DNA from 2 places in the Agromyces sp. P2_B3 genome. Region 2 is predicted to be linked to the other one. Evidence: predicted binding sites of a transcription regulator. Region 2 holds the regulator's gene; the other holds the start of a gene.
What was found. Region 2 encodes LexA, which represses DNA repair genes until DNA is damaged. Its sites were predicted from a motif close to TCGAACANNTGTTCGA; they were not measured.
Positions count from the first base shown of each region.

Region 1: a site for LexA is predicted at 9,843-9,858, ahead of uvrA (excinuclease ABC subunit UvrA). Genes of this name have one in related genera too.

Region 1 covers NZ_JBFUDH010000003.1:11,020-26,639, reverse strand. The annotation lists gene polA (DNA polymerase I) at 1-1,049, shown strand, start outside; gene AC1DZA_RS05735 (DUF885 domain-containing protein) at 1,147-2,820, shown strand; gene AC1DZA_RS05730 (metallophosphoesterase) at 2,963-5,299, shown strand; gene rpsA (30S ribosomal protein S1) at 5,487-6,938, shown strand; gene coaE (dephospho-CoA kinase) at 7,050-7,661, shown strand; gene uvrB (excinuclease ABC subunit UvrB) at 7,723-9,789, shown strand; gene uvrA (excinuclease ABC subunit UvrA) at 9,914-12,805, shown strand; gene uvrC (excinuclease ABC subunit UvrC) at 12,811-14,748, shown strand; gene rapZ (RNase adapter RapZ) at 14,785-15,620, shown strand, end outside.
Region 2 covers NZ_JBFUDH010000014.1:25,324-40,943, reverse strand. The annotation lists gene priA (bifunctional 1-(5-phosphoribosyl)-5-((5-phosphoribosylamino)methylideneamino)imidazole-4-carboxamide isomerase/phosphoribosylanthranilate isomerase PriA) at 1-504, opposite strand, end outside; gene hisH (imidazole glycerol phosphate synthase subunit HisH) at 601-1,239, opposite strand; gene hisB (imidazoleglycerol-phosphate dehydratase HisB) at 1,236-1,850, opposite strand; gene AC1DZA_RS16555 (histidinol-phosphate transaminase) at 1,860-3,014, opposite strand; gene AC1DZA_RS16550 (LysM peptidoglycan-binding domain-containing protein) at 3,061-3,441, opposite strand; gene lexA (transcriptional repressor LexA) at 3,707-4,384, shown strand; gene AC1DZA_RS16540 (alpha/beta fold hydrolase) at 4,415-5,182, opposite strand; gene metE (5-methyltetrahydropteroyltriglutamate--homocysteine S-methyltransferase) at 5,333-7,678, opposite strand; gene AC1DZA_RS16530 (methylenetetrahydrofolate reductase) at 7,675-8,673, opposite strand; gene hflX (GTPase HflX) at 8,893-10,422, opposite strand; gene AC1DZA_RS16520 (class I SAM-dependent methyltransferase) at 10,465-11,076, shown strand; gene dapF (diaminopimelate epimerase) at 11,079-11,960, opposite strand; gene miaA (tRNA (adenosine(37)-N6)-dimethylallyltransferase MiaA) at 11,965-12,885, opposite strand; gene miaB (tRNA (N6-isopentenyl adenosine(37)-C2)-methylthiotransferase MiaB) at 12,887-14,482, opposite strand; gene AC1DZA_RS16500 (regulatory protein RecX) at 14,495-15,265, opposite strand; gene recA (recombinase RecA) at 15,301-15,620, opposite strand, start outside.

The sequences.
Region 1 (15,620 bases), on a different contig from region 2:
GGTCGCCCAAGCAGCTGCAGGAGGTGCTCTTCGAGCAGCTCGGCATGCCCAAGACCCGCTCCACCAAGACCGGCTACACGACCGACGCGAGTGCCCTGGCCGATCTGCAGGAGTCCAATCCGCACCCCTTCCTCGGCTACCTCCTCGAGCACCGCGACGTGACGAAGCTGCGCCAGATCGTCGAGTCGCTCGACAAGTCGATCGCCGCCGACGGCCGCATCCACACGTCCTACGGGCAGATCGGTGCGGCCACGGGGCGCATGTCGTCGAACGACCCGAACCTGCAGAACATCCCCATCCGCACCGAGGACGGCCGCCGGATCCGCAAGGCGTTCCGTCACGGACCCGAGTACACCGAGCTGCTGACGGCCGACTACTCGCAGATCGAGATGCGGATCATGGCCCACCTCTCGGGCGACCCCGGCCTCATCGAGGCGTTCAACGCCGGCGAAGACCTGCACCGCTTCGTCGGCGCACGGGTGTTCTCCGTCGAGCCCTCCGATGTGACGTCGCTCATGCGCACGAAGGTCAAGGCGATGTCATACGGCCTCGCCTACGGGCTGAGCGCGTTCGGACTGTCGAAGCAGCTGCGCATCGACCGGGCCGAGGCCCAGCAGCTCATGCGCGAGTACTTCGAGCGTTTCGGCTCCGTGCGCGACTACCTGAGGGGCGTCGTCGAGCAGGCGAAGGTCGACGGGTACACCGAGACCATCTTCGGGCGCCGGCGGCCGTTCCCAGACCTGTCGAGCCCCAACCGCGTGCTCCGCGAGAACGCCGAACGCGCTGCGCTGAACTCCCCGATCCAGGGCTCGGCCGCCGACATCATGAAGATCGCGATGACGAGCGTCGAGGCCGACATCGCTGCGAAGGGCCTCGAGAGCCGGATGCTCATGACGGTGCACGACGAGCTCATCTTCGAGGTCGCCGACGGCGAGTCCGACGTGCTGGAGCAGGTCGTCCGCGACCGAATGGCCAATGCCGCCGAGTTGCTCGTGCCGCTCGACGTGCAGATCGGCCGCGGCTCGAACTGGGACGACGCGGCGCACTGACCGCGGGCGTGGGCGCATGCGCCTGTCGGCATGCATCGCCGGTGCTCGCGTTCGGGCGGCCTCGGCGAGGGTCACCGGGGTGTCATAGGCTCGACCCATGGCATCGAGTGAGCGCATCCCGTCCGACGTCGATCGCATCGCAGAGGGGTGGGTCGACACACTCGTCGAGCTGAACCCCGCAGTGGGCACGTACATCGGGCGGCCATCGGCCGACGACCGACTCGCCGACTACTCGCCCGATGGCCACGCCCGGTCGATCGAAGCGACGCGTGCAGCGCTCGCGGCGCTTCGCGCGGCCGAACCGGTCGACGATATCGACCGCATCACCGTCGCCGACCTCGGCAGCGAGCTCGCGCTCGCCCTCGAGAGCCACGACGCGAAGCTGCACCTGCGCGACCTCAACGTCATCGCGAGCCCCGCGCAGGAGGTCCGTGAGGTGTTCGACCTCATGCCCACCGATTCGCGCGACGACTGGGAGCGCATCGCCGCGCGTCTCGGCGCCGTGCCCGCCGCGATCGACGGGTACGTCGCCACGCTGCGTGCGGGCGGCGCCGAGGGCGTCGTGCCGGCCGTCCGGCAGGTGCGCGAGGTCGCCGCGCAGGCCCATCGCATCGCCAAGGCCGACGGGTTCTTCGCCACGTTCGCCGAGCAGGCGAAGGCCGGCGAGGGCGAGCTTCCCGAGTCGTTGCACCGAGAGCTCGAGCGTGCGGCATCCGGTGCCGCTGCCGCGTACGGCGAACTGGCCGCGTTTCTCGAACGGGAGCTCCAGCCGATCGCGGGAGAGCGCGACGGCGTGGGGCGCGAGATCTACGCCCTGCAGTCGCGGCACTTCCTCGGGGCCGTCATCGACCTCGACGAGACCTACGAGTGGGGCATCGAGGAGCTCGCCCGCATGGTGGCCGAGCAGGAGGCCATCGCGAACGAGATCCTGCCCGGGGCATCCGTCGCGGAGGCGATCGCCCACCTCGACGGCGACCCCTCGCGCAAGCTGCACGGCACCGACGCGCTGCAGCGTTGGATGCAGGAGACCAGCGATCGGGCGGTCGCGGAGCTCGGCGCCACGCAGTTCGACATCCCCGAGGAGATCCGCACGCTCGAGTGCATGATCGCGCCCACGCAGGAGGGCGGCATCTACTACACCGGGCCGAGCGACGACTTCACCCGACCGGGCCGCATGTGGTGGTCGGTGCCCGAGGGCGTCACCGAGTTCGACACCTGGCGCGAGCTCACCACCGTCTACCACGAGGGCGTCCCCGGCCACCACCTGCAGATCGGCCAGGCCGTCGTGAACCGCGGCAAGCTCAACACCTGGCGGCGTCAACTCGCCGGCACGTCGGGCCACGCCGAGGGCTGGGCGCTGTACGCCGAGCGCCTCATGGAGGGCCTGGGCTACCTCGACGATCCCGCCGACCGGCTCGGCATGCTCGACGGCCAGCGCATGCGCGCGGCTCGCGTGGTGCTCGACATCGGCGTGCACCTGGGCAAGCAGCGGCCCGACGGCACCGGCCGGTGGACGGGGGAGTACGCGTTCGAGTTCCTCTCCGAGAACGTGAACATGAACGAGGGGTTCGTGCGCTTCGAGGTGAACCGCTACCTCGGCTGGCCCGGGCAGGCCCCGTCGTACAAGGTCGGCCAGCGGATCTGGGAGCAGCTGCGCGACGAGGTGGCGCGGCGTGAGGGCGACCGGTTCGACATCCGCGAGTTCCACCGTCGCGCGCTCGACCTCGGCGGCGTCGGCCTCGACACGCTGCGTGGCGCGCTGCTCGGCTGAGTGCGCGTGAGCCGCCGCCCCCGTTCGGGGGTTGGCGGACACGCTGAGGTCGGCGTAGACCTAGCCATGTCGAGCCGGCCCGCGGCTCGTGCTGGAAGTTCCGATGACCCGAGTTGGACGCGTTTCCCGATCGCGACGGTTGGTGGCGGCATCGCTTGCCGCCACCGCCTCGCTCGCGGCGCTCATGCTCATGCCGACCGACACCGCGGTCGCCGCGGAGGACGACTTCACCATCGTGGTGATCCCCGACACGCAGGGCTACACGAACACTGGCGGCATCGACGCCATCTTCGACCAGCAGACGCAGTGGATCGTCGACCAGCGCGACCAGCTGCACACCAAGTTCGCGATCCATCTCGGCGACCTCGTCGAATCCTGGCCGAACGTCAACCAGTGGGCTCGCGCGAGCCGGTCGATGGCCATCCTCGACACGGCGGGCGTCCCGAGCTCCGTGCTCCCCGGCAACCACGACCTCAGCATCACGACCGGGGAGTCGAGCACCTACGACACGTACTTCCCGCCGAGCCGCTACTCCGCCGCGACATGGAACTCCGCCTCCGTGCGATACGGCGGCTACCTCGGGCAGAACCAGTTCGGGCCCGATGGCATCGATCGGAAGAACAAGGACAACTACGCGCTGCTCGACGCCGGCGGACTCAAGCTCCTCCTCGTGAACCTGGAATTCGAGTCGCCCGCGTACTCCCTGGCCTGGGCGCAGCGCGTCATCGACGCGTACCCCGATCGCCGAGTCATCCTCGCGACGCACGGCTTCATCACCACCACCGGCAACCGGTCGAACACGGTCATCCGCACCGACACGACGCCGAAGTCTGCGAACGACGTCTGGAACGAGCTCGTCTACCGCAACTGCAACATCTTCATGGTCGTCAACGGGCATTGGCACGACGGCGAGTTGAGTGAGGCCCGCCGCACCGATCCCAATGCGTGCGGCCGGCCCGTGCACCAGATCCTCAGCGACTACCAGGATCGCGCCAATGGCGGGAACGGGTGGCTGCGGTACTACACGTTCCATCCCGCGACCGACACGATCGACGCCTTCACCTACTCGCCGTACCTGCAGCAGACGGAGAACGACGCGGACAGCCGCTTCACGCTGTCGTACGACATGCACGCGCCGGCCGGCGGGGAGCCGGTGACGCTGCTCGCCGGCGGCTCCTCATGGAGCTGGCGCTACGAGCCCGGCGCCTGGCCGACCGGTTGGAACACCGAGGCGTTCGACGACACCGCGTGGGCACGGGGCGGCGCACCGCTCGGACGCGGATCCACCTCCATCGTGACGGTGGTCGACAAGCCGCTGCCGACCACCAATCGCCCGATCAGCATGGTGTTCCGACATCGCGTCGACATCGCTCTAGCCGGCGAACTCAGTGACGTGCGCGTGATCACGCGCGCCGACGACGGCGTCGTGGTGCACGTGAACGGCGTCGAGATCGGCCGCTCGCGGATGCCCACGGGCACCGTGACCTCAGGCACGTACGCCACCGCGGCGCCGAGGACCTCGGTCGCGACCGCCACGCCGACCGAGTTCGCGGTGCCCGCCGGCCTGCTGCACGACGGGATCAACACGATCGCGGCATCCACCCACCTCAACTACAAGGGCACGACGGATGCGTCGTTCGAGCTGGTCATGTCCGCGACCCGAGTGCAGGACACGACGCCTCCTGCACCAGCACCCCCGACGCTCACGGCCGACAGCACCCACGAGGACGTGACCCTCTCGTGGGCGCCGGGTGACGCGACGCCCGTGCAGAGCTGGACGATCTCGAAGGATGGTCAGCCCCTCGGCACGGTGGCCGGCGGGACCACCACGACGGTCGACACGGAGGTCCTGCCGGCAACGGCGTACACCTACGGCATCCGTGCTGTGGGAACGACGGGACTCGAGTCGACGGAGACCACGCTCGTGGTGACGACGGATCCCGCGCCGTCCGAACCGGTGCCGGTCGTGCTGGTGGACGCGGGAGGCGATTGGCGCTGGCAGTACCGCAGCGGCAGCTGGCCAGCCGGCTGGACCACATCCGCCTTCGACGATCGCGGCTGGAACGCCGGGAAGGCGCTGTTCGGATTCGGCGCTCCCGGCATCGTCACCGTCGTCGACGTGCCGCCGCCGACGTCGGGACGGCCGATCAGCGCGCAGTTCCGACGCTCGTTCACGGTCGCCGACGCGGACGTGCTCAGCGGCGTCACGCTGACGACTCGCGCGGACGACGGGGTGGTGGTGTTCGTCAACGGAGTCGAGGTCGCTCGCTCGAATCTCCCGACCGGAGTCATCGGTTCGGGTACCTATGCGACGGCGGCGCCCCGCACCACGGCCGCACCGCAGGTGGTGGTCACGATCCCGGCGTCCGCCCTGCGCGACGGGGTGAACACCATCGCGGCATCCGTGCACCTCAACTACCGCGCGACCCGCGACATGACGTTCGATGCGAGGATCGATGCGATGGCGGCTCCCGGATGACCGTGACCACGGGTGTGTGAGCACGGATGACGGGCGGGGCGTACTGCCGGATTGCGGCCTATGCCAAGGATTGGCTAGGATAGAGCGTCACTCGTGTGACATCCCTGTCCGCATGCCCATCGCGGAACCAACATAACGCTCTACCTCGCGATGGGCTCGATTCTGTCCTTTACGGAGCATTCACTACATGACAACCGCAACGACCAAGGCACCCAAGCAGGTCGCGATCAACGACATCGGATCTGCTGACGATTTCCTCGCCGCGGTCGAGAAGACTTTGAAGTTCTTCAACGACGGCGACCTCATCGAGGGCACCGTCGTGAAGATCGACCGCGACGAGGTGCTCCTCGACGTCGGCTACAAGACCGAGGGCGTCATCCCCTCGCGTGAGCTTTCCATCAAGCACGATGTCGACCCCAGCGAGGTCGTCGGCGTCGGCGACACCGTCGAGGCGCTCGTTCTCCAGAAGGAGGACAAGGAAGGCCGCCTCATCCTGTCGAAGAAGCGTGCGCAGTACGAGCGCGCGTGGGGCGACGTGGAGAAGATCAAGGAGGCCGACGGCGTCGTGACCGGTTCGGTCATCGAGGTCGTCAAGGGCGGCCTGATCGTCGACATCGGCCTCCGCGGCTTCCTCCCGGCGTCGCTCATCGAGCTCCGCCGCGTGCGCGACCTCACGCCGTACCTCGGCCAGGAGATCGAGGCGAAGATCCTCGAGCTCGACAAGAACCGCAACAACGTCGTGCTCTCGCGCCGCGCGCTCCTCGAGCAGACGCAGTCCGAGTCGCGCTCGACGTTCCTCGCGAACCTCCACCCGGGCCAGATCCGCAAGGGCGTCATCTCGTCGATCGTCAACTTCGGTGCGTTCGTCGACCTCGGTGGCGTCGACGGTCTCGTCCACGTCTCCGAGCTCTCGTGGAAGCACATCGAGCACGCCAGCGAGGTCGTCGAGGTCGGCCAGGAGGTCACCGTCGAGGTGCTCTCCGTCGAGCTCGACCGCGAGCGCGTCTCCCTGTCGCTCAAGGCGACGCAGGAGGACCCGTGGCAGGTCTTCGCCCGTACCCACGCGATCGGCCAGGTCGCACCGGGCAAGGTCACGAAGCTCGTTCCGTTCGGTGCGTTCGTGCGCGTCGCAGACGGCATCGAGGGCCTCGTGCACATCTCGGAGCTGTCGGGCAAGCACGTCGAGCTCGCCGAGCAGGTCGTGTCGGTCGGCGAAGAGGTCTTCGTCAAGGTCATCGACATCGACCTCGAGCGTCGCCGCATCTCGCTCTCGCTGAAGCAGGCGAACGAGGGCGTCGACCCCGAGGGCACCGAGTTCGACCCGGCGCTCTACGGCATGCTCACGGAGTACGACGAGCAGGGCAACTACAAGTACCCCGAGGGCTTCGACCCCGAGACCAACGAGTGGCGCGAGGGCTTCGAGGCCCAGCGCGAGAAGTGGGAGCAGGACTACGCTGCCGCCCAGGCTCGCTGGGAGGCCCACAAGAAGCAGGTCGCCGCGGCGAACGCTGCTGCCGTGGCCGACGACTCGTTCACCTCGGGTGCCGCATCGTTCTCGAGCGACTCGGCCGGCGCGGGCACCCTCGCCGACGACGCGTCGCTCGCGGCGCTGCGCGAGAAGCTCTCGAGCAACAACTAGTCGCGTTTCGCGATACGGAAGGCCGGTCCCTCGGGGCCGGCCTTTCCGCGTCTCCCGGGCGTCGTGTTCGACCGGGAGAGAGGCGCGTTCGACCCGGATAGAGTGGTCGGCGTGTATCTGATCGGTCTCACTGGCGGAATCGCCTCAGGCAAGTCCACGGTCGCGCGTCGCCTCGTGGAGCACGGGGCGGTGCACATCGACGCCGACGACCTGGCGCGGCGGGTCGTCGCACCGGGCAAGCCGGCGCTCGCGGCGATCGTCGACGAGTTCGGTCCCGGCGTGCTCCGCTCCGACGGCACGCTCGACCGGGCGAAGCTCGGCGAGCTGGTGTTCGCCGATGAGGCGGCGCGCGCGAAGCTCAACGCCATCGTCCATCCCGCCGTTCGGGAGCTCTCGGCCAAGCTCATCGAACGGGCCGCGCAGGAAGACCCCGAAGCGGTCGTCGTCTACGACGTCCCGCTCCTCGTCGAGGCGGCCGTCGACCATCCGTTCGATCTCATCGTCGTGACGAACGCCCCGCGCAAGACGCAGGTCGAGCGGCTCGTCGAGCAGCGCGGGTTCGACCCGCTCCAGGCGCAGGCGCGCGTTGACGCCCAGGCGGACAACACCTCCAGGCTGGCGATCGCCGATGTCGTCATCGACACTGACGGCTCGCTGGCGCACACCATGAGCCAGGCCGATGCCCTCTGGAATCGGATCAGGGCGCAGCGCACCTCCGCGTAGCCGTTGTTCGCGGGGAGCTGACTCGGCCGGAGTGTCGGCGGCCGAACCTAGACTTGATGGCATGCAGGCCACACGATCCGTCCGTCCGTTCGAGGTCGTGAGCGACTACCGGCCGAGCGGTGATCAGCCGACGGCGATCGCAGAGCTCGCGGGTCGCATCAACGCCGGCGAGACCGATGTGGTGCTCCTCGGTGCCACGGGCACCGGCAAGTCGGCGACCACCGCGTGGCTCATCGAGCAGGTCCAGCGGCCGACGCTCGTGCTCGCGCACAACAAGACGCTGGCGGCCCAGCTCGCCACCGAGTTCCGCGAACTCATGCCCAACAACGCGGTCGAGTACTTCGTCTCCTACTACGACTACTACCAGCCCGAGGCCTACGTCCCGCAGACCGACACCTTCATCGAGAAGGACTCGTCGATCAACGCCGAGGTCGAGCGGCTCCGGCACTCCACGACGAACTCGCTGCTCAGCCGGCGCGACGTGGTGGTGGTGTCCACGGTGTCGTGCATCTACGGCTTGGGCACCCCCGAGGAGTACCTGAAGGCGATGATGCCGCTCCAGGTCGGGCAGCGCGTCGACCGCGACTGGCTCATCCGCAAGTTCGTCTCGATGCAGTACCAGCGCAACGACGTCGACTTCTCGCGCGGCAACTTCCGCGTGCGCGGCGACACCATCGAGATCATCCCGATCTACGAGGAGCTCGCGATCCGCATCGAGATGTTCGGCGACGAGATCGAGGCGCTCTACCACCTGCATCCGCTCACCGGCCAGGTCGTCGAGAAGCTCGATGCCGTGCCCGTGTTCCCCGGGTCGCACTACGTCGCGAGCACCGACGTCATGCAGCGCGCGATCGGCACGATCCGCCTCGAGCTCGAGGAGCGGCTGGCCGAGCTCGAGCGCGAAGGCAAGCTGCTCGAGGCGCAGCGGCTCCGCATGCGCACCACGTTCGACCTCGAGATGATGGAGCAGATCGGGTTCTGCTCCGGCATCGAGAACTACTCCCGCCACATCGACGGCCGAGCACCCGGTGAGGCGCCGCACTGCCTCCTCGATTACTTCGCCGACGACTTCCTCGTCGTGATCGATGAATCCCACGCCACCGTCCCGCAGATCGGCGCGATGTTCGAGGGCGACTCGTCGCGCAAGCGCACGCTGGTCGAGCACGGCTTCCGGCTGCCCAGCGCCCTCGACAACCGCCCGCTGAAGTGGGACGAGTTCAAGGCGCGGGTCGGCCAGACCGTGTACCTGTCGGCGACGCCCGGCCGCTACGAGATGGGCATCGCCGACGGCGTGGTGGAGCAGATCATCCGGCCGACCGGCTTGGTCGATCCGCAGATCGTGGTGAAGCCGTCGAAGGGGCAGATCGACGATCTCCTCGAGGAGATCCGGCTCCGCGCCGAGCGAGACGAGCGCGTGCTCGTCACGACGCTCACGAAGCGCATGGCCGAGGAGCTCACCGACTTCCTCACCGAGGCCGGCGTGCGAGTGCGGTACCTGCACTCCGACGTCGACACGCTGCGTCGCGTCGAGCTCCTCACCGAGCTGCGCGCCGGCGTCTACGACGTGCTGGTGGGCATCAACCTGCTCCGCGAGGGCCTCGACCTGCCCGAGGTGTCGCTCGTCGCCATCCTCGACGCCGACAAAGAGGGGTTCCTCCGGTCGTCGACCTCGCTCATCCAGACGATCGGCCGTGCGGCGCGCAATGTCTCGGGCGAGGTGCACATGTACGCCGACGTGCTGACCGACTCGATGGCTGCGGCCATCGACGAGACCACGCGTCGCCGCGACCGACAGCTCGAGTACAACAGGGCGAACGGCATCGACCCGCAGCCGTTGCGAAAGCGCATCGCCGACATCACCGAGGTGCTGGCGCGCGAAGAGGCCGACACGGCCGCGCTGCTTGCGGGCCGCGACGCCCGCAAGAAGTCGCCGGTGCCCAACCTGCGGCGGGAGGGCATCGCCGCCGAAGGGGCCAACGATCTCGAGGAGCTCATCCGCGACCTCAACGAGCAGATGCTCGAAGCAGCCGGCGAGTTGAAGTTCGAGCTGGCAGCACGGCTTCGCGACGAGGTGTCCGAGCTCAAGCGGGAGCTGCGGCAGATGGAGAAGGCGGGCCACCTCGGCTGAAGCGAGCAAACACGAGCACCTGCCGCTTCGTTCGCCTCGGTGTGGGACCCGAATCGAACGTATGTTCGCTGAGAGCACGATCAACGCGGGACTCCGTGTCAGTGGGTCTCCCTAGACTCGTAGGGTGCCAGTTTCACGTCTCGATGCCCATTCGCAGCTGAGTGTCCGCGGTGCCCGCGTGCACAACCTGCACAACGTCGACGTCGAGATCCCGCGTGATGCGATGGTCGTCTTCACGGGTCTCTCGGGCTCCGGCAAGTCGTCCCTGGCGTTCGACACGATCTTCGCCGAGGGCCAGCGCCGCTACGTCGAGTCGCTCTCCGCGTACGCGCGGCAGTTCCTCGGCCAGGTCGACCGGCCCGACGTCGACTTCATCGAGGGCCTGAGCCCCGCCGTGTCGATCGATCAGAAGTCGACCAACCGCAACCCGCGCTCGACCGTCGGCACGATCACCGAGATCTACGACTACATGCGCCTGCTCTGGGCGCGCATCGGCGTGCCGCACTGTCCCGTCTGCGGCGAGCCCATCCAGCGGCAGACCGTGCAGCAGATCGCCGACCAGCTGATGGAGCTGCCCGAGGGCACCCGCTACCAGATCCTGAGCCCGGTGGTCTCGAAGAAGAAGGGGGAGTTCGTCGACCTCTTCCGCGAACTCGCCGCCGGCGGATACTCGCGCGCCGTGGTCGACGGCGAGGTCATCCGCCTCGATGAGCCGCCCGTGCTCAAGAAGCAGGTCAAGCACGACATCTCCGTCGTGATCGACCGGCTGGTCGCCGGTCCCGACGTCCTCGGCCGGCTCACCGACTCGCTCGAGACGGCACTGCGACTCACCGATGGCCTGGTGCAGGTGAACTACGTCGACGAGACCGGGCCCGCCGCGTGGGCGACCTTCTCCGAGAAGCTGTCGTGCCCCAACCAGCACCCCATCCAGCTCACCGAGATCGAGCCGCGCACGTTCTCGTTCAACGCGCCGTTCGGCGCATGCCCCGAGTGCTCCGGCCTCGGCACCAGGATGTCGGTCGACGAGGAGCTGCTGCTCGGCGACCCGTCGCTGAGCATCGCCGAGGGCGTCATCCTGCCGTGGACCTCGCAGGGGAAGAGCCTCTACAACTACTACGAGAAGCTCCTCGACGGCCTGGCCCGCGATCTCGGCTTCTCGCTCCGCACCCCGTGGGAGGAGTTGGCCGACGACGCGCGCCAGGCGGTGCTGCGCGGAGACAACTTCGAGGTCAAGGTGCGTTGGCGCAACCGGTACGGCCGTGAGATGAGCTACTCGTCGGGCTTCGAGGGGGTCGTTCCCTACATCGAGCGGCAGTATCTCCAGGCCGAGACCGACGTGCAGCGCGCGCGCTGGTCCGAGTACCTCCGCGAGGTTCCGTGCCCAGTCTGCGATGGCAAGCGGCTGAAGCCCGAGGTGCTGTCGGTGCTCGTCCACGAACACAGCATCGCCGACGTGGGCCTGCTGAGCCTCACCGAGGCCAGGTCGTTCATGGATCGCCTCGAGCTCACCGATCGCGAGCAGGCGATCGCCGCGCAGGTCCTGCGCGAGATCAAGCTCCGACTCGACTTCCTCATCCGGGTCGGACTCAGCTACCTCGACCTGGCCCGCGCCGCCGCGACGCTGTCGGGCGGCGAGGCCCAGCGCATCCGGCTTGCCACCCAGATCGGCTCCGGCCTCACCGGCGTGCTCTACGTGCTCGACGAGCCGAGTATCGGCCTGCACCAGCGCGACAACCGCCGACTCATCGACACCTTGGTCGCACTCCGCGACCTCGGGAACACCCTGATCGTGGTGGAGCACGACGAGGACACGATCCGCACCGCGGACTGGATCGTCGACATCGGCCCGGGCGCCGGCGTGAACGGCGGCACGGTGGTGCACTCGGGCAGCTACGCCGACCTCCTGAAGAACACGCGGTCGCTCACCGGCGACTACCTGTCCGGGCGCAAGGAGATCGCCATTCCCGCCCGTCGCCGACCGATCGACCCGGCACGCATGATCGGCGTACAGGGCGCGGAGGCCAACAACCTGCGCGGCGTCGACGTCGAGTTCCCGCTGGGCACCTTCACCGCGGTCACCGGCGTCAGCGGCTCGGGCAAGTCGTCGCTCGTCAACGACATCCTCTACCGGGTGCTCGCCAACCGGCTCAACGGGGCACGCAAGGTGCCGGGCAAGCATCGGCGAGTGACGGGCATCGACCAGCTCGACAAGGTCGTGCACGTCGACCAGGCACCGATCGGGCGCACGCCGCGCTCGAACCCGGCGACCTACACCGGTGTGTTCGACCGCATCCGCACCCTGTTCTCCGAGACCACCGAGGCGAAGGCGCGCGGGTACCTGCCGGGGCGCTTCAGCTTCAACGTCAAGGGCGGCCGCTGCGAGGCCTGCTCGGGCGACGGCACCATCAAGATCGAGATGAACTTCCTGCCCGACGTGTACGTCGCGTGCGAGGTCTGCGGCGGCCAGCGGTACAACCGCGAGACGCTGCAGGTGCACTACAAGGGCAAGAACATCGCCGAGGTGCTCCAGATGCCGATCAGCGAGGCCGCGGAGTTCTTCGAGCCCATCTCGGCGATCCACCGCTACCTCAAGACGCTCGTCGACGTCGGCCTCGGCTACGTCCAGCTCGGCCAGAGCGCCACCACCCTCTCGGGCGGCGAGGCGCAACGCGTGAAGCTCGCGACCGAGCTCCAGCGCCGATCGAACGGGCGCAGCGTCTACGTGCTCGACGAGCCCACCACGGGCCTGCACTTCGAAGACGTGCGCAAGCTCCTCAAGGTGCTCGGCAAGCTCGTCGACAAGGGTAATACGGTGATCGTCATCGAGCACAGCCTCGACGTCATCAAGTCCGCCGACTGGATCATCGACCTCGGCCCCGAGGGCGGATCCGGAGGCGGGCAGGTCGTGGCGACCGGAACGCCCGAGCAGGTCGCCCGGGTTGCGACGAGCCACACCGGCTACTTCCTCCGTGAGATCTTCGACGCGGCATCCGTGCACGCCGAGGTCGCCAGCTGACGAGGATGACCGACACCGTCCCGTATCGGCCGAAGGCGGGGGAGATCCCCACCGACCCGGGGGTCTATCGATTCCTCGACGCCGACCGCCGCGTGCTCTACGTCGGCAAGGCGAAGAACCTTCGCGCCCGGCTCTCGAACTACTTCGCTCCGCTGCGCACCCTTCACGAGCGCACCCGGCGCATGGTCACGACGGCGGCGTCCGTGGAGTGGACCGTCGTGCAGAGCGACGTGGAGGCGCTGCAGCTCGAGATCACGTGGATCAACCAGCTCCACCCGCCGTTCAACGTGCGGTTCAAGGACGACAAGTCCTACCCGTACCTCGTCGTGACGCTCGGGGACGAGGCGCCGCGCGCCATGATCTCCCGACGGCGCGGGATCCCCGGTGCCCGGTACTTCGGCCCCTATCCGAAGGTCTGGGCGGTCAACGAGACACTCGACCTGCTCATGAAGCTGTTCCCGATCCGCACCTGCAAGGACAGCGACTACCGACGGGCGATGGCGAGCGGCAAGCCGTGCTTCGCCGGGCAGATCGGCAAGTGCTTCGGACCGTGCTCGGGCAAGGTGACCATCGAGGAGCACCGGGCCAACGTCGACCGATTCGTCGCCTTCATGCAGAATCAGGACCGAAGGATCCTCGCCGACCTGACGCGACGGATGCAGGCGGCCGCCGCCGTGCAGGACTACGAGACCGCCGCGCGCCGCCGCGACGAACTGCAGGCCGCCACGGCCTTCTTCGAGAAGAGCGCCGTGGTGCTCGGCGAGAAGGTCGACCTCGACGTCTTCGGCATCGACCACGACGAGCTCGCGGCCGCCGTGCACCTGTTCATCGTCAGGTCGGGGCGGGTGCGCGGCGTGCGCTCGTGGACCGTCGACAAGGAGCTCGACGTGCCGTTGGGCGAGCTCGTCGACTCGGTGCTGCAGAACGCCTACGGCGAGGACCTGACGCCGCCCGCCGAGGTGGTGGTTCCCGAACTGCCCGACGATGCACCGGCGGTCGAGGACTGGCTCGCCGGCCTCGCAGGCCGGAAGGTGCGGCTGCGTGCCGCCCAGCGCGGCGACAAGGCGGCGCTGCTCGACACCGCGACCCAGAACGCGCGACAGGCGCTCATGCTCTACAAGACCCGGCGAAGCGCGGACTTCACCACGCGCTCGCGTGCACTGGAGGACATCCAGGAGGCGCTCGGCATGGCGGATGCGCCGCTGCGCATCGAGTGCTTCGACGTGTCCCATCTCAGTGGCACCAACATCGTCGCCTCGATGGTCGTCTTCGAGGACGGGCTTCCTCGGAAGGACGAGTACCGTCGGTTCACGATCCCGAACTCAACCGATGACACCGATTCGATCCATCAGGTGCTGACGCGCCGGCTCGCCTACCTCGCGAGGCCCGACGCCGGCACGGCCGCCGGCACGGCCGATGGCGCGGGCGCCACCGACGGCGGCACCGATGCGGAGACGGATGCCGCGGCATCCGAGCGGCGCAAGAAGTTCGCCTACCGGCCGAACCTGCTCGTGGTCGACGGCGGCGAGCCGCAGGTCGCGGCCGCCGCGCGGGCGCTCGAGGAGTCGGGTGTCGAGGGTATCTACCTCTGCGGCATCGCCAAGCGACTCGAGGAGATCTGGACTCCCGACGCGGATTTCCCGGTGATCCTGCCGCGCAACAGCGATGCGCTGTTCCTGTTCCAGCGGGTGCGCGACGAGGCCCACCGGTTCGCGATCACCCACCAGCGTCAGCGCCGCAAGCGCGACATCGGCACCGTGCTCTCCGACATCCCGGGCCTCGGACCCACGCGCGTGAAGGAGTTGCTGAAGCACTTCGGCTCCGTCACGCGGCTCCGCGGGGCGGGCGAAGCCGACATCGCCGAGGTCAAGGGCATCGGCCCCGCGCTCGCGACGACCATCCACGCGCACCTGCACGCCGACGGCGTGTCGGCGCCCCGCTAGGCTGGAGTGTCGACGCGCGGAAGGGGGCCCGAGACGATGGCAGCCGAAGCCGAGCATCAGGAGATGCTCATCGTCACCGGGATGTCCGGCGCCGGGCGCTCCACGGTCGGCAACGCGCTCGAGGACCTCGGGTGGTACGTGGTCGACAACCTGCCGCCGCAGATGCTCCGCCCCCTCGTCGAGCTCGTCGAACGCGCCGGAGCCTCGCTGCCGCGGATCGCCGCCGTCGTCGACGTGCGCGGTCGCGACTTCTTCTCGGAACTGCAGGACATCATCCAGGCCCTGCGCACGGGCGTCAACGTGCGCGTCGTGTTCCTCGACGCGACCGACGCAGTGCTCGTCCGCCGCTTCGAGTCGGTGCGTCGCCCGCATCCGCTGCAGGGCAACGGCACGCTGCTCGACGGCATCGGCGCCGAGCGCACCCGCCTGGCCGAGTTGCGCGAGTCGAGCGACATCGTCGTCGACACCTCCGACCTGAACATCCACCAGCTGGCGACCCTCATCACCGAGACGTTCGCCGAGGCCGGCCGTGCCGGGCTTCGGGTCACCCTCCTCAGCTTCGGGTTCAAGTACGGGCTTCCCACCGATGCCGACCTCGTCGCCGACGCCCGCTTCCTGCCCAACCCGTTCTGGATCCCCGAGCTCCGGCACCTGAGCGGCGAGGACGCCGCGGTCGCCGAGTACGTGCTCGACCAGCCGGGGGCGAGGGAGTTCATCGACGCCTATGCGACGGCGCTCGAGCCGGTGATGGCCGGCTACCAGCGTGAGAACAAGCGACACGCGACCATCGCGATCGGATGCACCGGCGGCAAGCACCGCTCGGTCGCGCTGGTCCGCGAGCTCGCCGAGCGACTCGGGCAGTTCCCGGGCGT
Region 2 (15,620 bases):
GGCCGCGCCCGCCTCCTCGAGGCGGTCCATGACATGCCAGAGGTCGCCACCGTCCTGCGTCCAGCCGCGGGCCGCGAGGGTCGTGCCGCGCACGTCGAGCCCGACGGCGACGGCTTCGCCGTACTGCGCGATGACGGATGCCGCCCACTCGGGGTTCTCCAGCGCGGCGGTACCGAGGTTGATGCGCTTCGCGCCGATCTCGAGGGCGTGCTCGAGCGACTCGTCGTCGCGGATGCCGCCCGACAGCTCGACGTTCACGCCACGGACCTGGCGGATGACCTTCTTCAGGATCCCGGCGTTGGATCCCCGACCGAATGCCGCGTCGAGGTCCACGAGGTGGATCCACTCGGCGCCCTGGTCGGCCCAGTCGCTCGCGGCGTCGACGGGGTCGCCGTAGTTCGTCTCGGTTCCCGCCTCGCCCTTCGTGAGCCGCACGGCCTTGCCGCCCGCCACGTCGACCGCCGGAAGCAGCACCAGACGGGGGGTCTTGTTGAACTCGCTCATCACTGTCCTCGTATCCGTGGCTGTGAAGCGCCACAGCGGCACAGTCACAGCATCCTAGCGCCGGCGCGGCGAGGCCGTCGGCGGATGACGCCCCGCTCAGGCGAGCGAGCCGAGCCAGTTCCCGAGCAGCCGGATGCCGGCTTCGGCGGATTTCTCGGGATGGAACTGCGTCGCCGTCAAGGGGCCGTTCTCGACGGCGGCGAGGAACGGCGCGCCATGTTCGGCCCAGGTGAGCCTCGGCTTCGGGAACGGCGGCATGACGTCGAGCAGCCACGCCTGTGCGGCATACGAGTGCACGAAGTAGAAGCGCTCGTGCTCGATGCCGTCGAAGAGCACGGAGCCCTCGTCGGGGCGAACGGTGTTCCAGCCCATGTGCGGCAGCACGGGCGACGGCAGCTCGGAGACGACGCCGGGCCACTCGCCGAGCCCCTCGGAGTCCACGCCTCGCTCGACGCCGCGCTCGAAGAGCACCTGCATGCCCACGCAGATGCCGAGCACCGGGCGGCCACCGGCGAGCCGGCGGTCGATGATCTCGTCGCCGCGAACGGCGCGCAGTTGCTCCATCACGGCGGCGAAGGCGCCGACGCCGGGCACGAGGAGGCCGTCGGCCTCGAGGGCGGCGGCCCGGTCGGCGGTCACCTGCACCTCGGCGCCCGCGCGTTCGAGCGCCTTGGCGGCCGAGTGCACGTTGCCCGAGCCGTAGTCGAGCACGACGACGCGCTTCGCACCCGTCACAGCGCGCCCTTGGTCGACGGGATGCCGGTGACGAGCGGGTCGAGCGCCTTCGCCTGCCGGAACGCCCTCGCGAACGCCTTGAACTCGGCCTCGGCGATGTGGTGGGGGTCGCGACCGCCGAGCACCGTGACATGCACGGTGAGGCCGGCGTTGAACGCGATGGCCTCGAAGACGTGGCGCACCATGGAACCCGTGAAGTGACCGCCGATGAGGTGGAACTCGAAGCCCGCGGGTTCGCCCGAGTGCACGAGGAATGGGCGTCCGGAGATGTCGACCACGGCCTGCGCGAGGGCCTCGTCGAGGGGCACGAGGGCGTCGCCATATCGCGAGATGCCACGCTTGTCGCCGAGCGCCTCGCGGATGGCCTGCCCGAGCACGATGCCCACGTCTTCCACGGTGTGGTGCACGTCGATCTCGATGTCGCCGCGCGCCCGCACCGTGAGGTCGGTGAGCGAGTGCTTGGCGAATGCCGTGAGGAGGTGGTCGTAGAACGGCACCGAGGTCTCGATGTCGCTCACGCCCGTGCCGTCGAGGTTCACCGACAGGTCGATGCTGGACTCGCTCGTCTCGCGCTGCACGCGGGCGGTGCGCGGTGCGCCGGGAGTGGTCATGCCGTCATCCTATTCGGGGGCCGATGCCGGGTTCGCCGAGGAGGCCGTCGCGTGGGCCGGTGACGCTGCCGCACTCGCGGGCGAACCGGCCGGTGCGAAGTTCGCGATCGCCTCGAGGAACGCCGTCGTCTCGGCCTCGGTGCCGGCCGTCACGCGGAGGCATCCGGGGAGGCCGATCTCGCGGATGAGGATCCCCCGTTCGAGGAGCGCCTCGAACACCGCGTGCGGGTCGTCGACTCCGCCGAACAGCACGAAGTTCGCCCCGCTGCGGTAGGGGCGGAATCCGAGGCGGGCCAGCTCGGTGGCGATGCGCTCACGCTGCCCGCGGATCTCGTCGACCATCGCCAGCATCTCATCGGAGTGCGCGAGTGCGCCGAGCGCCGCGGCCTGCGTGAGCGCCGAGAGGTGGTACGGGAGGCGCACGAGGCGCAGGGCATCGACGACCGCAGGGTCGGCGGCGAGGTAGCCGACCCGCGCGCCGGCGAACGCGAAGGCCTTGCTCATGGTGCGCGAGACGAGCAGCCTCGGCCGCCCCTCGAGCAGGGTCAGGGCGCTCGGCGTGCCGGGGTCGGCGAACTCGATGTACGCCTCGTCGACCACCACGATGCCTCGCGCGGCATCGGCCACCGCCGTGATCGTGTCGAGCGACAGCGGCGTGCCGGTCGGGTTGTTCGGCGCGCAGAGCAGCACGACGTCGGGGTCGTGCTCACGGATGGCCGCGACGGCGGTCTCTGGGCTGAGCTCGAAGTCGTCGTCGCGCCCTGCGGTGATCCATTGCGTGCCGGTGCCCGATGCGAGGAGGCCGTACATCGAGTAGGTGGGTGCGAATCCGAGCACCGAGCGGCCCGGGCCCCCGAACGCCTGCAGGATGTGCTGCAGCACCTCGTTCGACCCGTTGGCCGCCCAGATGCGGTCGACGTCGAGTCCATGGCCCAGGTAGTCCGCGAGCGCACGACGCAGCGCGGTGAACTCGCGGTCGGGATACCGGTTCAGGCTGAGGATCGCCGCGGCGACCCGCGCGACGATGTCGTGCGCCACGTCCTCGGGGATCGGATGTGTGTTCTCGTTGACGTTCAGGGCGACGGGCACCGTCTTCTGCGGTGCGCCGTACGGCGTGCGGCCGCGGAGATCGTCGCGGATGGGCAGGTCGTCGAGGCTCGTCACCAGTCCATGCTAGCCACGCGGTGGCAGGCGCCACGGCCTCGTGACGTCATGGAACGACGGGAAGCGCGAGCCGCTGACCCGGCTCGACGACCGCGTCGTCGAGCCCGTTGAGTCGCATGATCTCGTCGACGAGTTCACGCGGATCTCCCTGCGGCGCGAGGGACTCGGCAAGGGCCCACAGCGAGTCGCCCTGGCCGATCGTGACGTACTCGAACGACGTCGCTGCCCGTGCGGCACCCGAATCGGCCGCCGCGCCACCGGAACCGAGGACGGCGACCAGCGCCCAGACCACCAACGGGAGCGACGCCAGCCCCGTGAAGACCGCCCTTCCCCGACGGGTCAGGCGAAGCCGGGTGGCGGCCGGGGCCTCGATCGGCTGCGGGCGCACGGAAGTGCCGAGCCGGTTCGTTACGATCACTGCACTCATCTCACACCTCCTGATGAGTCGCATCCGGCCCTCGGCCGGGAGGGCCGGATGCGAAGCTCTGTTCCGAATATATCTTCGAATGTTCGAAGCTGCAAGCATCCACTCGTCGTGCGTGGTGCCGCCGAATTGCGCGACACACTCGAACGAATGTTTGCCGCACCGACATCTGCCGGATACAGTTTCGAATGTTCGAACACAGTCGATCAGACACCACCGACATCCGGCCGCGAGGTCGCAACGAGGGGCGGAGACGTTGAGCACCGACATCGACGGAACGCGCACGGCGGGCGGCCAACGCCGCCGCAAGAGCCTGAGCGCGAAGCAGGTCGCGATCCTCGAGGTCATCCAGCGTTCCGTGTCGAGCCGTGGATATCCGCCGAGCATGCGCGAGATCGGCGATGCGGTGGGACTCTCCTCACTGTCGAGCGTGACGCACCAGCTCAACCAGCTCGAGCTCGCCGGCTACCTCCGGCGCGACCCCAACCGTCCCCGAGCCCTCGAGGTGCTCATCGAGCTGCCCGGGGCGCCAGGACGCAACGCCTCGGCGGGCGAGCCCGTGCAGGTGGGCGACGCCGCCATGGTCCCCCTGGTGGGGCGCATCGCCGCAGGCATCCCCATCACCGCCGAGCAGCAGATCGACGAGGTGTTCCCCCTCCCCCGTCAGCTCGTCGGCAAGGGCGACCTCTTCATCCTCAAGGTCGTCGGCGACTCCATGATCGATGCGGCGATCTGCGACGGCGACTGGGTCGTGGTGCGATCGCAGCGCACCGCGGAGAACGGCGAGATCGTGGCGGCCATGCTCGACGGCGAGGCGACCGTCAAGGTCTTCCGGCAGCGCGACGGCCACACGTGGCTGCTCCCCCGCAACACCGCGTTCGAGCCCATCCTCGGCGACCAGGCCGAGGTCCTCGGCAAGGTCGTCGCCGTGCTCCGCGCGGTCTGACCAGGGTTCGGCAGACCCTGCAGCTCTCGGTCAGGCGGCCGTGAGCACTCGGCGCGTCGCGGCCTTGGTGGCCGGTGCACCGAGCCCGTGCAGCCACCCGACCACGGTGTCCATGAAGCCTGCGTGGTCGTCGCGGAACACGGTGTGACCGGTTCCCCTCACGGTCGCGACGGTCATCCCCCGGCTCCGCATCTGCGCGGCGACGCGCTCGGTGATCAGGAGGCTCTTCTCGGCGAGCACGACCAGGCTGGGCGCCACCAGTCGGGCGGGCGGCACGAGCGGCCTCGTGTCGAGGAATCCGAGGATGGTCCGCTTGTCCCAGTCGCGAAGCGTCGCGACCTCGATGTCGACGTCGACCGCGCTCCAGCGGGGGTTCATGCGCACGAGTGCCGACCGCCGGGGCCGCGGGGCCATGGCGAAGAACGCCTTGAACGCCCAGCCCTTGACGCCGGTGGGGAACGAGAACGCCGGGTCGATGTAGATGGCCGCCCGGGGCGCCAGGCGGTCGGCGACGAGGCTCGCGACGAGGCCGCCGAGCGAGTGGCCCATTACCACGTCGGGCGCCCGGTCGAGCATCGGCTCGAGCGTCTCCACGACGTCGTGCGCCCAGGCCGCCGGCGAGTATCGACGCGCCCGGGGACTGCGACCGTGCCCGGCGAGGTCGACCGCGAGCACCCGATATCCGTGCGCGTGGAGCTCTGCCGTCACCCGGTGCCAGGCCCGTGAATCGGACATGATCCCGTGGATCAGCACGGCGGTCTTGGCACCATCGCCGGATTCGTGCACTGCGAGTCGCATGACGTCGACCGTACGGGTCGCACCTGTGGGCTGCCCGGGCGGCACATGGGGATCCCCCGAGTGCGACGACGCGCCGTGCGACGTCGCGCTGAACGACGACGCCGGTCGGATGCCGCGAGCTCGCGACATCCGACCGGCGTGCGTTTCGCCCTACTTCGCGAGCGCGGGCTGGGGCAGCTCGGCGCGCACGGCGCGGGTCGCCTGGATGATGTGCTCGAGCGACGCCACGGTCTCGTCGTAGCCGCGGGTCTTGAGCCCGCAGTCGGGGTTGACCCACAGCTTGGAGGCCGGGATCTCCGCGACCGCCCGCTCGAGGAGCGACTGCACCTCGGCGGCGCTCGGCACGCGCGGCGAGTGGATGTCGTAGACGCCCGGGCCGATGCCGTGGTCGAAGCCGCTCGTCGACAGGTCGTCGACGACTTCCATGCGGCTGCGGGCGGCCTCGATCGAGGTCACGTCCGCGTCGAGGTTGCGGATCGCGTCGATGACCACGCCGAACTCCGAGTAGCAGAGGTGCGTGTGCACCTGCGTCGCCGCAGCGGCGCCGCCCGTCGCGAGCCGGAACGAGCCGACCGACCAGTCGAGGTAGGCGGGCTGGTCGGCGAGCTTCAGCGGGAGCAGTTCGCGCAGCGCCGGCTCGTCGACCTGGATGACCCGGATGCCGGCCTGCTCGAGGTCGCCGATCTCGTCGCGCAGCGCGAGCGCCACCTGGCGCGCGGTGTCGCCGAGCGGCTGGTCGTCGCGCACGAACGACCACGCGAGGATCGTCACCGGACCGGTGAGCATGCCCTTGACCGGCTTCTCGGTGAGCGACTGGGCGTACGTCGACCACTCCACCGTCATCGGCGCCGGACGGGAGACGTCGCCCCAGAGGATCGACGGCCGCGTACAGCGCGATCCGTAGGACTGCACCCAACCGTGCTGCGTGACCGCGAACCCGTCGAGGAGCTCGGCGAAGTACTGCACCATGTCGTTGCGCTCGGGCTCGCCGTGCACGAGCACGTCGAGGCCGAGGTCCTCCTGCAGGCGGATGACGCGTTCGATCTCCTCGCGCATGAGCCCGCGGTACTCGGCATCCGTCAACTCGCCCTTCAGCAGGCGTGCGCGCGCACGACGGATGTCGGCCGTCTGCGGGAACGATCCGATGGTCGTGGTGGGCAGCTCGGGCAGGTCGAGCGACTCCTGGGCGGCGACCCGCTCGTCGTACTCGTCACGGGCGAAGTCGCGATCGGCGAGGCCGGCCAGTCGTGCACGCACCGAGGGCACGCGCACCCCGGGCGCACCGGCACGGTCGGCGAGGGCCGCGGATGCCGCGTCGAGCTCGCTCGCGATGGCGTCGCGTCCCTCGGCGAGCCCCCGTGCCAACGTCGCGACCTGGGCGACCTTCTGGTCGGCGAACGCGAGCCAGCTCACGAGGCGCGGGTCGAGCTTGGACTCGTCCTCGACGTCGTGCGGCACGTGCAGCAGCGAGGTGGAGGTCGAGACGGCCACGTCGCCCGAGAAGGAGCGGAGCGCGTCGGCCCGCTCGAACGCGTGCGCGAGGTCGCCCCGCCAGATGTTGTGGCCGTCGACCACGCCCGCGACGAGGGTCTTCGACGCCAGCGACTCCTCGGTCGCCGGGTCGAGCTGCTCGGGCGCGGTGCCGCGCACGAGGTCGAGCGAGATGGCCTCGACGGGCGCGGCCGCCAGCGCGGGAAGCGCGTCGCCGAGCGCGCCGTAGGGCGCAGCCACGAAGATCGACGGGCGCTGCTCGGTGGAGCCCAGCGCGTCGTAGGCCTGGCCGATCGCCTCGAGGACCCGGTCGCGCGACTCGTCGATGCTCTCGCTGACGAGCGCCGGCTCGTCGAGCTGCACCCACGCGGCACCGGCCGCCTGCAGCTCGGCGAGGAGCGCCGCGTACACGGGCACCAGGTCGGCGAGGCGGTCGATCGGCCGGAAGCCCTCGGGGGCGCCATCGGCGGCCTTCGCGAGGAGGAGGAAGGTCACGGGTCCGACGATGACCGGGCGGGTGAGGAACCCGGCGGCCTTGGCCTCGGCGAACTCCGCGAGGATCCGGTCGGCGTGCAGGGAGAACGCGGTGTCGGGCCCGATCTCGGGAACGAGGTAGTGGTAGTTCGAATCGAACCACTTCGTCATCTCGAGCGGCGCGTCCTCGCCCTCGCCGCGGGCGATGGTGAAGTACCCGGCGAGGTCGACGCGGCCCGACTCGTCCTGCAGCCGGCGGAAGCGCTCGGGCACGGCGCCCACCGCGATCGCGGCGTCGAGCACCTGGTCGTAGTAGGAGAACGACTCGGGGATGGACGAGTCGTCACGGCCCAGGCCGAGGGCTGCGAGGCGCTCGCGCGTCGCCGCACGGAGGTCGGCGGCGGCGGCCTCGAGCCTGCTCGCGTCGATCGCGCCCGACCAGAAGGCCTCCACGGCCTTCTTCAGCTCGCGGCGGCGCCCGATGCGCGGGTAGCCCAGGATCGTGCCGGTGGGGAAGGAGTGTGCGGTCATCGTTCTGTGGTGTTCCTCTCGTTGACGAGTCGGTCGTTGACGCCGATCCCGAGCCGGTCGAGCACGTCGAGCACGGCCTCATGGCGGTTGAAGGTGTACAGGTGGAGACCCGGTGCGCCGCCCGCGAGCACGTCGGAGGCGAGCCGGGTGGCGAAGTCGATGCCGAGCTCGGCCTGCGCCGCGGCATCCGGTTCGATCTCGAGGTCGATCGCGAGGGACGCCGGCGGCTCGACGCCCGTGAGCTCGGTGAGCCGGGCGAGCCGGGCGGGCGTGGTGACCGGCATGATGCCGGGCAGGATCGGGATCGTCACCCCGCCGGCGCGAGCGCGGTCGACGAAGCCGAGGTAGTCCTCGGCGCGCCAGAACAGTTGCGTGATGGCGAGGTTGGCTCCCGCGATCTCCTTGGCGAGCAGCGTGTCGACGTCCTGGGCGACCCCACGCGATCGCGGATGTCCAGTGGGGAACGTCGCCACCGCGACGCGCTCGGGCCTCGGCCGCTCACCGATCTGCCTGACGCCGGGCAGGCCGGGGATGCCGACCTGGCCGAAGGGCTCGCGTTCCTCCTGCACCCGGTGGATGAGCTGCACCAGCTCGGCGGCGCTGTCGAGGTCGCCGATGCCGGCGTCGGGAGAGGCGTCGGCGCCCGCGGGCGGGTCACCGCGCAGCGCGAGGAAGCTCGTGATCCCCGCGTCGAGGAACTCGCGCACGAGGCGGTTGGCCTCGGCATGCGAGGAGCCCACGCAGGTGAGGTGCGCCATCGGCTCGACGTCGGTGTGCTCGAGCATGTAGCGGAGCACGGTCAGGGAACGGTCGCGCGACGAGCCGCCGGCGCCGAACGTCACCGAGATGAACGCGGGGTGCGCCTCGGCGAGCTTGTCGATCGTGCGACCGAGCGCGAGCGCAGCGGCATCCGTCCTGGGCGGGAACAGCTCGAAGGAGACCGGCGGGCGGTCCCGACAGTCCGCGCCTCCGGCGTCCGGTCCGGTCTGGGCCATGGTGCTCCTGCGTGGCGTCGCGTGCCGTTCGGCGAAGGCGCGGCAGGCCGCGTCCCCCGGCCGGATCGGCGGGTGGGTGTCGCGGGCGGGTGCCGGGCTCGGCGGTCGCTCCAGGTGCCCGGCATCCGGCCGTGCACCGACGATCACCAGCGACGATACGCCTCCGTCACGCGGATGCGCCCACTATGACGCGCGGTGACAGGGAACCGGCGGCACGACCTAGGCAGGCACGGATGCTGCGTCGAACTCCGCGAGCTGGCCGGCCTGCTCGGGCGAGGCGAGCGCCCGGATGCGGGTGCCGTCCTCGACGTACTCGATGGACAGGACGCGACCGGCTTCGTGGAGCGTCGAGACCACGTCGCCGCGGTCGTACGGCACGAGCAGGTCGACCTCGACCGCGGGGTCGGGCAGCATGCGCTCGATCGCCGCGAGCACGTCGGGAATGCCCTCGCCGGTGCGCGCCGACGCGAACACGGCGTTCGGCTCGAGGCCGCGGAGCACGAGTCGGTCCTCCTCGGTCACGAGGTCGGCCTTGTTGAAGACGATGAGCTCAGGCACGTCGCGCGCGCCGACCTCCCCGATCACGTCGCGCACCGTGGCGATCTGCCCGGCGGGGTCGGGGTGCGCCGCATCGACCACGTGCACGATCAGGTCGGCGTCGCCGACCTCCTCGAGCGTCGAACGGAACGCCTCGACCAGCTGGTGCGGCAGGTTGCGCACGAACCCGACGGTGTCGGCGATCGTGTAGACCCGGCCGTCAGTGGTGGTGTTGCGCCGCACGGTCGCGTCGAGCGTGGCGAACAGCGCGTTCTCGACGAGCACTCCGGCTCCGGTGATGCGGTTGAGCAGGCTCGACTTGCCCGCGTTCGTGTACCCGGCGATCGCGACCGATGGCACGGCGTTGCGGCGGCGGTTGGCGCGCTTGGCCTCACGGGCGGGCTTCATGCCGGCGATCTGCTTGCGCAGCTTCGCCATGCGCGAGTGGATGCGGCGACGATCGAGCTCGATCTTCGTCTCACCCGGTCCGCGGGAGCCCATGCCGGCACCGGCGCCGCCGACCTGGCCACCGGCCTGGCGGGACATCGACTCACCCCAGCCGCGGAGGCGGGGAAGCAGGTACTCGAGCTGCGCGAGCTCGACCTGGGCCTTGCCCTCACGGCTCTTCGCGTGCTGGCTGAAGATGTCGAGGATCACCGCGGTGCGGTCGATGACCTTGACCTTCACGACGTCCTCCAGCGCACGCCGCTGGCTCGGAGCGAGCTCGGTGTCGGCGATGACGGTGTCGGCGCCGAGCGCGGCCACGACGTGGCGCAGCTCCTCGGCCTTGCCGCTGCCGAGGTAGGTGCTCGGGTCGGGGTGCGGACGACGCTGCAGGAGCCCGTCGAGCACCCGTGCACCGGCCGTCTCCGCGAGGGCCGCGAGCTCGCGCATCGAGTTCTCGGCGTCGTCCTGCGAACCCTGCGCGTACACGCCGATCAGCACGACGTTCTCGAGGCGCAGCTGTCGGTACTCGACCTCGGTGACGTCCTCGAGCTCGGTCGAGAGACCGCTCACCCGCCGCAGCGCCGCCCGCTCCTCGCGGTCGAACTGCTCGCCGTCGTGCGAGTCGTCGCCGGTCACCTCGGAACCCGTGCGCTGGATCGCCGAGGCGTCGCCGGCTCCGAACCTGGCCACGCCCGCGCGGCTCTCCGCGCTGCGGAGCACGCGCTCGACGTCGTCGTCTGCAGTGTGCCGTTCGCCTTCGTTCATCTCGTCAACCTTACTTCCGTTCGCGTGCGATAACTTGCTTGCATGGGCTCCGACCACTACTTCTCCCCTTCGCCTCGGAGCGGCGGCGGCACGCGCACGATCCGTGTGCGACTCGCCGGCCGGGAGGTCGAGCTCGTCACCGCCGGCGGGGTGTTCAGCCCCGAGCATCTCGACGAGGGCACCCGCGTGCTGCTCGACGCCGTCCCTGCGCCGCCTCAGACCGGGCACCTGCTCGACCTCGGTGCGGGCTGGGGACCGATCGCGCTCAGCCTGGCGATGCAGGCACCGGATGCCACGGTGTGGGCGGTGGACGTCAACGAACGCGCCCTCGACCTGGTGCGTCGCAACGCGGCCCGCCTCGGCCTCACCAATGTCAACGCCGTGCTGCCCGGGGATGTTCCCGATGACGTTCGGTTCGCCACGATCTGGTCGAACCCGCCGATCCGCGTCGGCAAGCAGGAGCTGCACGCCATGCTCGCGCACTGGCTTCCCCGACTGGCCGACGACGCGACCGCTTGGCTCGTGGTCGCCAAGCACCTCGGGGCGGAGTCCCTGCAACGCTGGATCGCCACCGAGCTCGGCCTCGACGTCGAACGAGCGGACAAATCCAAGGGGTTCCGGGTGCTCGCTGCCCGTGCGGCAACCGCGCGCTGAACTCAGGCGAGGGTGAGCACCCCGTCGAAGACGAGCTCCGCCGGCCCCGAGAGGGCGACATGCTCTCCGTCGGCTGCCTCGAACATGCGCACGCCCAGGACGCCACCCGGCACCTGCACGCGCCAGTCGTTCGGCGCGCCGGATCCGGCCCAGTACCGCACGGCCAGTGCCGACGCGACCGCGCCGGTGCCGCACGAGAGCGTCTCGCCCGAACCGCGCTCGTGCACGCGCATGCGGATGCGGCCGATGCCGTCCTCGACGAGCGGCTCGGCGGGCACCACGAACTCGACGTTCGCGCCGGCCTCGGGCACCGGGTCCAGCACGGGCTGGTAGTTCAGGTCGACGGCCTCGAGCTCATCGTCGTCGGCGAGGGCCACGACCACGTGCGGGTTGCCCACGTCGATGCCGAGTCCGGGTCGTGCCACCGGCAGCTCCTTGCCCCGCACGAGCGGCTCGCCGCCGGCGAGGCGCCACGGTCCGAGGTCGGCCTGGAAGCCGTCGGCGCTGCGTCGCACGGTGCGGACACCCGCGCGCGTACCGATAGCGATCGCCCCTCCGGCCGGGAGCTCAGCCAGCCCCTGGTCGAGGAGGTAGCTGACGAACACGCGGATGCCGTTGCCGCACATCTCGGAGACGGTGCCATCGGCATTCCAGTAGTCCATGAACCACACGGCGGCCGGGTCCTCCGACAGGGCCGCGGCGCCGTCGTCGAGGTTGCGGGAACGCACGGCTCGGATCACGCCGTCGGCGCCCACCCCGAACCGCCGGTCGCACACCGCGGCGATCTGCGTGGGCGTGAGCTCGGTGTCGCCCTCGGGGTCGCTGAAGAGCACGAAGTCGTTGCCCGTGCCCTGCCCCTTGGTGAATCGCAGATCGAACGGCATCCGATCAGTCTAGAGCCGCCTGGCGGGCCAGCTCCGAGCCGCGAGCGGCGAGGTCGTCGGCGTCGATCGTGGTCGCGTCGCGATAGCGGCCGAACCAGCCGACCTGCCGGCGCGCGTAGGTGCGCGTGAGCTGCTGCGTCTGGGCGATCGCCTCGGCGCGCGACATCCGCCCATGGAACTCGGCGAGGGCCTGCGCGTAGCCGATCGCCTTGCGCGCCGTGACGCCCCGCTCGAGGCCGCGCGGCACGAGCTCGCGCACCTCGTCGAGCAGTCCGTCCTCCCACATGCGTGCGGCTCGGGCATCGAGCCGCTCCACGAGACGTGCGCGGTCGCTGCGGAGGTGCACGATGCGGTGGGGACGCCAGGCCACGGGCTCGTCGGGAAGGCGTGCGGCCTTCGGCTCCCCCGTGAGCTCGATGACCTCGAGCGCGCGCACGATGCGCCGGCCGTTCTGCGCATCGACGCTCGCGGCCGTCTCGGCATCGAGCGCCCGCAGCCTCCCGTGCATGAGGCCGGGACCGATCTCGGCGAGCTCGGCCTCGAGCCGCGCGCGAATGGCGGCGTCGGTGCCGGGGAAGCGGAAGTCGTGGATGACCGACGACACGTACAGGCCGGATCCACCGACCAGCAGCGCCACGTGGCCGCGGGCGAGGATGTCGTCGATGGCCGCACGGGCGGCGGGCTGGTATGCCGCGGCCGACGCCTCCTCGGTGACGTCGAGCACGTCGAGCTGGTGATGCGGCACCCCCCGCCGCGCATCGAGTGCCAGCTTCGCAGTGCCGATGTCCATGCCGCGGTAGAGCTGCATCGCATCGGCGTTCACGACCTCGGTGACCCGGCCCGCCCGTTCGAACGCCTCGGCGAGGTCGAGCGCGAAGTCGGACTTGCCGGCGCCGGTCGCGCCGACGATCGCGATGAGGGTCACGTCAGCGCTGTGCGTCGCTGGGGTCGTAGATCGGCATCGTGCCGACACCCGGGGCCACGAGCGGCTCGGCGCCACGGGTGCGCACCGACGGCAGGCCCAACGACACGCGAGCACCGACGGATGCCGCGGGGCCGGCCGGCACGCCGCAGCTCTCGGCCTGTGCGCGATCCCAGGCATCGCCCGCCCGGGTGCGGCGGATCGTCAGCGGCACGTCGTCGAGCGAGTCGGCGATGAGGTGGAACGGCGCAGCCTGCGTGATCGTGACCGACACGACATCGCCGGGGCGCGGGAGCTCAAAGCCGGCAGGAACCTCGAAGTGCACGAGCCGGCTGTCTTCGGCCCGGCCGCTCAGCCGGTGCGTCTCGGCGTCCTTCTTGCCCTCACCCGTCGAGACGAGGACCTCGACCGGACGCCCGATGAGGCGCTGGTTCTCCTCCCAGGAGATCTGTTCCTGCAGCGCGATGAGTCGGTCGTAGCGCTCCTGCACGACCTCCTTCGGCACCTGCTCGTCCATCGTCGCGGCCGGGGTGCCCGGGCGGATGGAGTACTGGAAGGTGAAGGCCGACGCGAATCGTGCGGCCTCCACGACGCGGAGCGTCTCCTGGAAGTCCGCTTCGGTCTCACCGGGGAAGCCGACGATGATGTCGGTGGAGATGGCGGCGTTCGGGATGCGGGCGCGCACACGGTCGAGGATGCCGAGGAACTTCTCGGAGCGGTAGGACCGGCGCATCGCCTTGAGGATGCGGTCGGAGCCCGACTGGAGCGGCATGTGCAGCTGCGGCATGACCGCCGGCGTCTCGGCCATGGCCTCGATGACATCGTCGGTGAACGCGGCGGGGTGCGGGCTCGTGAAGCGGATGCGCTCGAGGCCCTCGATCCGGCCCGCGGCGCGGAGCAGCTTGCCGAATGCCTGGCGATCGCCGAACTCGACGCCGTAGGAGTTGACGTTCTGGCCGAGCAGGGTCACTTCGACAGCACCGTCGTCGACGAGTGCCTGGATCTCGGCGAGGATCTCGCCGGGTCGGCGATCCTTCTCCTTGCCCCGGAGCGCCGGCACGATGCAGAAGGTGCACGTGTTGTTGCAGCCGACGGAGATCGACACCCACCCGCTGTACGTCGAATCCCGCTTGGTGGGGAGCGTGGACGGGAACACCTCGAGGGCGTCGAGGATCTCGAGCTGCGCCTCGTCGTTGTGGCGTGCACGTTCGAGGAGGCTCGGCAGGGACCCCATGTTGTGGGTGCCGAAGACGACGTCGACCCACGGCGCCTTCTCGAGGATGACGTTCTTGTCCTTCTGGGCGAGGCAACCGCCGACGGCGATCTGCATGCCGGCGTGACGACGCTTGACGCCGGCGAGATGTCCGAGGTTGCCGTAGAGCTTGTTGTCGGCGTTCTCGCGCACGGCGCACGTGTTGATGACGACGATGTCGGGCTCGGCCCCATCGGCGGGCACGTACCCGGCTGCTTCCAGCGATCCGCTGAGGCGCTCGGAGTCGTGCACGTTCATCTGGCATCCGAAGGTGCGGACCTCGTAGGTCCGCGGCGTCGACGCCGGCTCAGTGGTCTCGATCGTCGAGGCCTCGCGAAGGGTGCTCATGATCGCACCAGTTTACGAGCCATCGGCGGCCAGCGCCGCCGTCACCGCCTCGCGGACGATGTCGCCCGGGTAGCCCCGACGCTGAAGGAAGGCGGAGAGCCGACGCTCCGCCGTCTGGTGGTCGAGCCCGGTGAGCTGCCTCGCACGCCGCTGCGCCACCTCGAGGGCGTTGCGACGTTCGACGTCGGGGTCGAGCTCGTCGACCGCGGCGCGAGCCGCGGAAGGGTCGACGCCGCGACGCGAGAGCTCCTGGAGGATCGCGCCGCTCCCCCGGCCGCGGCGGGCCCCGTTGACGTGCACGAGCTGCTCGGCGAGTCGTGCGTCGTCGAGGTAGCCGAACCGCTCGTAGCGCTCGATCCACTCCTCGATCTCCGCTTCGTCGAGGCCGTGTTCGGCGAGCACCGCTCGCACCTCGGCGACGGACAGCGCCGAACGGCGCAACCGAGACACGACCAGCCGGTCGATGCGGGCATCTCGCTCGGGCCCGGTCTCCTCGGGATCGTCGCTCACGACGGTGAAGCGACTGCGACGACGTTCGGCGCGCCGGGAGTCGCGATCGGAGTTCGGTGACGACCAACGACTGCCGCCCGAACCGCTCGTGCGGGGCTGCTCGGTCGCATTGACGACGTCATCGGCCGGGGCTGATCGACCGCGGCCACCGGCGTCCGCAGGCGCGCCGCGGACGCCGGTGTCGGCAGGCGCGCCGGCCGGTTCGGCAGTGCCGGGCGGCGTGGCCCACGGCAGGTACGAGACCGGGGCGAGGTGCTCGGTTGCGTCGCTCATCTCACTCCCCTCCCCGATCTCGTTCATCGTGCGACTCAGGCGCCCTTGCGCCCGAGCTTGCCCTCGATCGACTCCACGTTCGACGGCACGGCCGGCGCAGCACCTGCCGCACCGATGCCGAGCTTCGCGAGGATCTTCTTCTCGATGTCGGCGGCGATGTCGGGGTTCTGCAGGAGAAAGTTGCGCGCGTTCTCCTTGCCCTGTCCGAGCTGGTCGCCGTCGTAGGTGTACCAGGCACCGGACTTCTTCACGATGCCCTGATCGACGCCGTAGTCGATCAGCGAGCCCTCGCGCGAGATGCCCACGCCGTAGAGGATGTCGAACTCCGCCTGCTTGAAGGGCGGCGCCATCTTGT